Regions from separate parts of the Peribacillus simplex NBRC 15720 genome, predicted to be linked through region 2. Evidence: predicted binding sites of a transcription regulator. Region 2 holds the regulator's gene; the other holds the start of a gene.

Region 1 (4,437 bases), 2.2 Mb from region 2:
GATGACTTCAATCGAATGTTTTTTATTTTTTTCGAGAGTGATCTCCTCACTGAGATCATGCATTTCCCCGTTCACACGAATGCGGACATATCCTTGTTTCTTAACTTCCTCCAAAACTTTTGCATGTGTCCCTTTTCTGCCTGAGACAAGCGGTGCCAATACCTGAAGCTTGGTTCGCTCAGGGTAATCAAGAATGCGGTCCACCATTTGCTCAATCGTTTGTGAGGTGATTTCAATATTATGGATCGGACAGGTCGGTCTTCCGACCCGTGCAAATAACAGCCTTAAATAATCATAGATCTCCGTAACAGTCCCTACGGTTGAACGAGGATTTCGACTGGTCGTTTTCTGGTCTATGGAAATGGCTGGTGACAAACCTTCAATCGCATCGACATCCGGTTTATCCACTTGGCCTAAGAATTGACGGGCATAAGCGGAAAGTGATTCTACATAACGTCTTTGCCCTTCTGCATAAATCGTATCAAAAGCCAAGGAAGACTTTCCAGATCCCGATAATCCGGTCAGCACAACAAGTTTGTCTCTCGGTATCGTGATATCAATATTCTTTAAATTGTTGGCCCTGGCACCTTTTATCACAATTTTATCCATTGCCATGTTTCGTCACCCTTCCGCTTTTAACTCTAGTAATAAATCACGCAGCTCGGCAGCTCGCTCGAAGTCCAGTGCCTTTGCCGCTTCTTTCATTTCTTTTTCCATGCTTGCCATCACTTTTAAACGCTCTTTTTTAGGAAGCTTCGCGAGGCTTGGTGCAAGGTCTTCCTTATACTCTTCGCTTTCTTCGGCTACATGAGTCGCCCTTATGGAGTCACGGATATCCTTTTGAATGGTTTGAGGCATTATTCCATGCTCTTTATTATAATTTCCCTGGATTTCACGACGCCGGCTCGTTTCATTGATGGCAAGTTCCATCGAATTCGTGATGCGGTCTGCATACATGATGACGTGGCCGTTGGAATTACGGGCTGCACGGCCCATCGTTTGAATAAGCGAACGTTCCGAGCGAAGGAACCCTTCTTTATCGGCATCCAGAATGGTCACTAACGACACTTCCGGAATATCCAGGCCTTCCCTTAAAAGATTGATTCCAACGAGTACATCATATTTGCCCATTCGAAGTTCCCGAATGATTTCTATCCTTTCCAAGGTCTTCACTTCCGAATGAAGATATTGGACCTTAATGCCGATTTCCTTTAAATAATCAGTTAAATCTTCAGACATCTTTTTCGTCAAGGTCGTAATGAGCACACGCTCGTTCTTTTTGACGCGCTCATGTATTTCACCGATCAAGTCATCTATCTGCCCTTCAATAGGCCTCACTTCTACCGTCGGATCCAGCAATCCGGTAGGACGGATGATCTGCTGAACCATTTCTGGCGTATGTTCGAGTTCATATGGTCCCGGAGTTGCCGAAACGAATATGGATTGATGGACCTTTTTTTCAAATTCTTCAAATCTTAGCGGGCGGTTATCTTTTGCAGACGGCAGACGGAAGCCATGATCGACTAGCACTTGCTTACGCGCCTGATCGCCATTGAACATTCCGCGGATTTGCGAAAGGGTTACGTGTGATTCATCCACGACCAATAGGAAGTCCTCTGGAAAGTAATCTATTAAAGTGTATGGTGTCGCACCTGAGGGACGAAGGGTTAAATGGCGGGAATAGTTCTCGATCCCTGAACAAAAGCCCATTTCCCGCATCATTTCCAAATCATAACGGGTCCGCTGCTCCAAGCGCTGTGCTTCAAGGAGTTTTTCATCTTCCCTTAATTCCTTCAATCGCTCTTCCAATTCCGTTTCGATATTTTGAATGGCTATCCGCATTTTCTCTTCGCGGGTTACGAAGTGGGAAGCCGGGAAAATGGCGATATGTTCACGTTCACCAGTAATTTCACCAGTCAGGGCATCGACTTCACGGATACGGTCAATCTCATCCCCGAAAAACTCCACCCGTACGCAATGTTCATCACGTGAGGCCGGGAAAATTTCGACCACGTCGCCGCGAACGCGGAAAGTCCCCCTTTGGAAAGCAATATCATTCCTCTCATATTGAATATCCACGAGTCTGTGCAGCAAGGCATTCCGTTCTATTTCCATGCCTGTTCGGAGGGAAACAACCATCTCCCGGTACTCTTCAGGAGAACCGAGTCCATATATGCACGAAACACTGGCAATGATGATGACATCTTTCCTTTCGAACAAAGACGAAGTTGCCGAGTGACGCAGTTTATCGATTTCATCATTGATGCTTGCATCTTTTTCGATGAAGGTATCCGTGGATGGAACATAAGCTTCTGGCTGGTAATAATCATAATAGCTAACGAAGTATTCAACGGCATTATTAGGGAAGAACTCTTTGAACTCACTGTAAAGCTGCCCTGCCAACGTTTTATTGTGGGCAATGACAAGAGTCGGTTTATTGATTCTTTGGATCACATTGGAAACGGTGAACGTTTTCCCTGTCCCCGTTGCACCCAATAACGTCTGCATTTCCTTGCCTTCCTTAATCCCTTCGACCAGCATTTCAATTGCTGCCGGTTGATCTCCTTGAGGAGAGTATTTTGAGACTAACTCAAACTTATCCTTCACCAAGCATAGCCTCCTATTGAAATATTTTTATATGAAAACGGGACATGCCTATATCCCTTCTATTTATTCCGGTTTAATAAAGCATATATACACATTCTACCACAATAGCCTTAAAACAAACCAGTAATAAGCGAACATCCATTCTATTTTTAGGTTACGGACTTCATGATGTGTTGAGGGGAATGACACGTTTGAGTACAAAAAAAGCACCTTTAGTGTCAGGCGCTCTTGGATGTACGTTTCATCATTCTTTTTGATAACCAAAATCCCACTGTCAGGGATAAGGCATCGACGATGATCAATAAGTTTGTATGCGTATAACCTTTATATGCGGAAGCTGTAATCAAGGCAACAGTTAAAACAAGGCCTACGACATTGTTATAGGTGACTCTTGAAAATAGCATGACAAGTAGACAAGGAAGGAAAAGGGCAGAAAGAATTTTAATCATTTTTTCATCTCCTTTATAAGAGAAAAATAGAGTAGTTTCAGTTTAAATGATTATGAGGTTTTTTGCCAATCAATTTCCCACTTGATTTTCAAGGCATCATCAGGAGAACATTCCACACATCCATCAATTATGCCCATTAAAAAAAAGAGGCAAACCCCTTTAAAGGGAAGTTTGCTTCTTTTCACTCCAATCAATATGGATCCGCTTCATGTCCTTTTTTAACGGCGTCCTCAGGGTTATCCGTCCCACCCAAAGGTTTTGAAGAGTCCGTATGTTCAGAAGCCGTGGCCAGTCCCTCTTTCAATCTGCGGCCATACTCTTCATCGGCTTCTTCGGCAAGTGCTATCATTTTTTCCTGAATGCGCTTGTCGGCAGGAGCCAATGCCGCCACTAAATTGGAAATTAAATCGTCTTTTTCCCAATCCTCGAATTCACGGAATGTTTCACCAGCCTGTTTCGTATTGTTCTGGCGATCGATTGTCTCACGAACAAGCTTCCCTTCCACCATAGGTGTATACTCCTTGCCCGTCTGCTTGGCTTCTTTCAAGCCGCCGACGGTTGATGGTTCGTAGTTGATGTGCGGGCTTTGACTGCCTCTGCCAACTTCATATTGCATCTGTCCGCCAGTCTGATTCGTGGCTGTTGGTTTCTTTGGAGCATTAATTGGCAATTGCAGATAATTCGCGCCAACACGGTGACGTTGTGTATCGGAATAAGAGAATGTACGTCCCTGTAACATCTTGTCATCAGAAAAGTCCAGTCCATCCACTAGGACACCCGTGCCGAATGCAGCCTGTTCGACTTCAGTGAAATAGTCTTCAGGGTTTTTATTCAATACCATCGTACCGACATGCAGCCATGGGAACTCATCTTTCGGCCAGATCTTCGTATCATCCAGCGGATCAAAATCCAACTCAGGATGATCATCATCACTCATGATCTGTACGTTGAGATCCCATTCAGGATAGTCCCCGCGTTCAATCGCTTCATATAGATCCTGTGTGGCATGATTGAAATTCGTAGCTTGAATTTCATTTGCCTCTTGCTGTGTCAGGTTCTTGATCCCTTGTTTCGGTTCCCAGTGATACTTGACAAGCACGGCTTTCCCTTCCTCATTCACCCATTTATAAGTATTGACCCCTGATCCTTGCATCATGCGGTAGTTAGCTGGAATGCCCCATGGGGAAAACACAAAGGTAACCATATGGAATGTTTCAGGCGAACTCGAGCAAAAATCGAAAATCCTCCTGCCGTCCTGAATATTCGTGACCGGATCCGGTTTGAAGGCATGAATCAAATCCGGGAATTTCATGGCATCTCGGATAAAGAAAATTTTCAGGTTATTTCCTACAAGATCCCAGTTTCCATCTTCCGTATAAAA
Region 2 (4,437 bases):
TGTGAAATGATAGGGTTAACAAGGGTGATGGCTATTCAGCCAAAGGAAACAGCCAAGTCGTAATTGTTAATTAATGTGTTAAATTTATGGGCGTTATATGGGGATATAAGCAAGTCAGGTCTCCTAGCAATAAAATAGATTGATGAAATGCAACGAGGATAACCTGTATAGATTTAATCCGCCTTTGGATAGGATTCTCTATATGACAAAATACCAGTTTTGAGTGCAGCATAATTGCCTATGCTTGCATAGCCATAAAACCAGCCCATGAAAATTCCAGCAACCAAATGATGACGATGGCTTATGAAAATGGAAATGAATAAGCCAAGTCCCAAAGCGATGCTTGGGATGAATTTAGGAGGAATCCGAAACATGACCTTTATAAGTTGAGTAAGAATCATGATGGTAGGAATGGCTATCACTGCATCCCAAAAGTTTGTATGGATGGTTGGGAAGTCCATAATTTCACCACCTTAACACTGAAAGTTTTTAAAATTAATTTTTACTATTTATCAAGGTTTTATACCATAGTATATGAATACATATTTAAAAATTAATTATTGAAAGGTTTTACAAAATAAGTTTTGAAGATTTTCAGAGTTCAATTTAAAATCCATAAATCCATTGATTTTCTGGATTGACGTCTTTTTCTGTAATGGTTTTAATAAGACGCGGAGCGAGCCACTTTAGGTAAATACAATTTTCCGAACTTTCTTTGTTGGACAAGCTGTAACTTTCCCATAGTTTAGAGTAAAAAATAAAGTGATTCTAATAATGGGAGGTTCTTATGAGCAAGGAAACGTTTATTAAGGAAATTGCTCCTTATGCCCAGAAATTCAAAAGGAATTTAAAATTTTACCTTCTGTTGTCATTGCACAAGCTTGTTTGGAGAGTGGAAATGGGACAAGCTTATTAGCAAATCAAGGAAAAATATATTTGGTACAAGGTGACTTTAAGGGAGAGTCTGTCATTATTCAAACAATGGAATATGTCAACGGTGTGCCCGTTCAAGTATGGAACAAATTCAGAAAATACCCAACTTGGGAAGAAAGTCTTCGAGATCTTGCCAATCTATATGAAAAGGGGACTTCGTGGAATAGAGGTCTATATACTGCTGTCATTGGAGAAAAAGATTACAAAAAAGCACTCAAAGCAATATTCGATTCGGGCTACGCCTCGGACCCGAAATATATAGAAAAACTGGTAAACCTAATCGAAACAAGCGATTTAACTAAATATGATGTAAGCATCGAAGAGGTTTATCATATTGTCAAAAAGGGGGATTCAGTCTCAGGGCTTGCAAAGGCATATGGTTCGACACAAGTGTAGATACAACAGTGGAATGGCTTGATCGACTTTAACCTTATTAAAGTGAACCAAAGATTAAGAGTGAAATGAATTTTGACTGAGAGCGGTAATTTACCGCTCTCCTTTTTTATTTGAAATAGGTTTTCTTTCGAAAGTACATATATCAAGACACCTTTCATCCGTTATAAAGGAGGTTAATATTCCCATGGAAAACTTGATTCTATTAAAAAATATTTCAAAATCTACTCTTCCATATGCATATTGAGAGAATTTGGGACATAAATTAAACAAACAAAAAAAGCGCGGTTAGCGCTTTTAGTGTATTTGTCTATATAAGCCTATTACTTTTCCAAGTATCGAAACATCTCGTAAAATAATTGGTTCCATATTTGAGTTCTCAGGCTGAAGCCTTATGTAGTCCGGTTCCTTAAAGAATCGTTTTACAGTGGCTTCATCATCTTCCGTCATGGCCACGACGATATCTCCATTATTGGCACTGCTTTGTTGTTTCACGATGACATAATCTCCATCATGAATTCCTGCTTCGATCATACTTTCACCCATGATTTCCAGCATGAATACATGGTCATCATGTGGAACCATGCTTTCGGGAAGCGGAAAGTATTCTTCTATGTTCTCAATGGCGGTTATTGGCATGCCCGCTGTTACTTTTCCAAGTAACGGCACGTTCACGACATTGGCTTTGGGAATATTGTTCGCTTCCTCCGAATTCATTATTTCAATGGCCCTTGGCTTGGTTGGGTCACGTCTAATCAGGCCTTTACTTTCCAGGCGGGATAAATGTCCGTGTACTGTTGAACTTGAAGCAAGTCCCACTGCTTCGCCAATCTCCCGTACGGAAGGTGGATACCCTTTTTGGCGGACCTCTTCTTTAATGAAATCAAGAATATCTTGCTGCCGTTTTGATAGTTTAGTCATTTGTGCACCTCTTCCCCAATGTTCTTTGCTACATTATAGCATGGCCCCCAACTCTATACAAACATAAGTTCGAATTTTGTTGTTGACTGAAACAAACGTTCGTATTATAATTTTACCATAACATACGAACGAACATTCGCTTTGGAGGGATATTTATGAAAAAATTATACAAAAATTATATTTATACGATTCTATTAGCGGGATCAGTATTCATCTTTTCAATTTTATTCTCTTGTACATTGAACAATGATCAAAAAAAAGATTTCCTTTCTATAGAAGTAAGTGAAGGTGACACCTTATGGGGAATTGCCGAAGAATATGAAGAAGCAAATTTGACAAAAAAAGAATTCATTGGTTGGATAGAAGAGCATAATGGAGTCATGGCGGATTCGATAAAACCTGGTCAAGTCATCGTCATACCGGTTAAAGGGGAAGAACTTGTCCAGAATTTGGCCAGTGAGCAGTAAGTAGTGAAGGTAGGGTATTATGAAGGCGGTAATCTATTGTAGGGTCAGCACAGAAAAAGAGTCACAGGAAACATCATTGGCAAGGCAGGAAGATGAATTAGTCAAATTGGCAGAAAAGATGGATGTGGAAGTTGTTTCCATAATTAAAGAACAGGCAAGTGGTTATGAGTTGAATCGGGATGGTATTTTTGACATGCTCGAACTATTTAAAACCAAAGAAGCTGAAGTACTATTAATCCAGGACGAAACAAGACTGGGAAGAGGGAATGCCAAAATAGCCCTTTTCCATGTCATCCTTAAAGAAGATGTGAAAATTTATACGCTCTCACACGATGGGGAGCTTGAGTTATCGGATTCGGATGCCATGGTCATCCAGATAGTCGGTATTGTAGAAGAATATCAAAGGAAACTACATAATCTTAAAATAAAGCGCGGGATGATAAGAGCCGTTGAAAAAGGGTACCGTCCTCAAAAAAATCTTCATAATCAAAGGAATTCCACTGGAAGGGACCGCATGGAGATTCCTATTGAAGAAATTATTAAACTTCGGGCCAATGGATTGACATTCTCAGAAATCGCAGCCACATTAAGGGGCTTTGGATACAATGTATCTAAGGCTACTGTGAACAGGCGTTTTCTCGAACATCAAATGAATACAAAGGAAAGTAAATCATAGAACTTGTAATTTCGCTTTTTTTTTAATACCATGACAATATCCGCAGATTATGAAGGAGCGAAATTATGTTATCAAAAGAAAAAATAGCCCGTATTAATGAACTTTCTAAAAAGGCAAAGGCTGAAGGTTTGACGGAAGCTGAGGCGAAAGAGCAAACTCAATTGAGAAGTGAGTATTTGGAAACTTTCAGAAAGTCCATGACCGATACGTTGGAGCATGTGAAAGTCGTTGATCCAGAAGGTAATGACGTCACTCCTCAAAAGATAAAAAATATAAAAGAAAAAAGAAATTTACATTAATTCTTGGATTCTTCTGATGGAAAATTCCCTTTGAGGATTCTATTAGCATTTAGGAATGAAAAGAGAGTGCATTCATGTATGTATTCTCCTATTTAGTTTAATCTAAATAGGGGACTTCTCTTATTTCTAGAAAATTGTAATATTAGGGCAGTAAATGGTGATTTTAGTTGTGATATTATGCTTGTCACTATAATATAAAGAGGTACATTACAGGAAGGGATGTTTTTACGATATGTTAGATAAATTAGATGCACTTTCTATTAATACGATTCGTACATTATCGATTGATGCAATTGAAAAGGCTAATTCTGGCCATCCAGGTATGCCAATGGGTGCAGCGCCGATGGCGTATAAACTATGGACCGAATATATGAACCATAACCCTAAAAATCCAGATTGGTTTAATAGAGACCGCTTTGTTCTTTCAGCTGGTCATGGGTCTATGCTGTTATACAGTCTTCTTCATTTATCGGGCTATGGCTTATCTATCGATGATTTGAAAGGCTTCCGCCAATGGGGCAGTAAAACTCCAGGACATCCTGAATACGGACATACGGCTGGTGTAGATGCAACTACCGGGCCGCTTGGACAAGGTATCGCAATGGCAGTCGGAATGGCAATGGCAGAACGTCACTTGGCAGAAAGCTATAACCGCGATTCTTATAATGTAGTCGATCATTATACATATAGCATTTGTGGAGATGGAGATTTAATGGAAGGCGTTTCTGCAGAAGCAGCTTCATTAGCT

What was found. Region 2 encodes LexA, which represses DNA repair genes until DNA is damaged. Its sites were predicted from a motif close to CGAACATATGTTCG; they were not measured.
Region 1: uvrB (excinuclease ABC subunit UvrB) is a predicted target of LexA. The motif match lies at 2,739-2,752, and genes of this name have one in related genera.

The regions. Positions count from the first base shown of each region.
Region 1 covers NZ_CP017704.1:2,899,514-2,903,950, reverse strand. The annotation lists gene uvrA (excinuclease ABC subunit UvrA) at 1-615, opposite strand, end outside; gene uvrB (excinuclease ABC subunit UvrB) at 622-2,607, opposite strand; gene BS1321_RS13835 (CsbA family protein) at 2,826-3,056, opposite strand; gene BS1321_RS13830 (catalase) at 3,247-4,437, opposite strand, start outside.
Region 2 covers NZ_CP017704.1:654,923-659,359, reverse strand. The annotation lists gene BS1321_RS02980 (hypothetical protein) at 174-461, opposite strand; gene BS1321_RS28475 (hypothetical protein) at 788-916, shown strand; gene BS1321_RS02975 (glucosaminidase domain-containing protein) at 886-1,329, shown strand; gene lexA (transcriptional repressor LexA) at 1,624-2,247, opposite strand; gene yneA (cell division suppressor protein YneA) at 2,403-2,714, shown strand; gene BS1321_RS02960 (YneB family resolvase-like protein) at 2,734-3,390, shown strand; gene BS1321_RS02955 (DUF896 domain-containing protein) at 3,456-3,689, shown strand; gene tkt (transketolase) at 3,922-4,437, shown strand, end outside.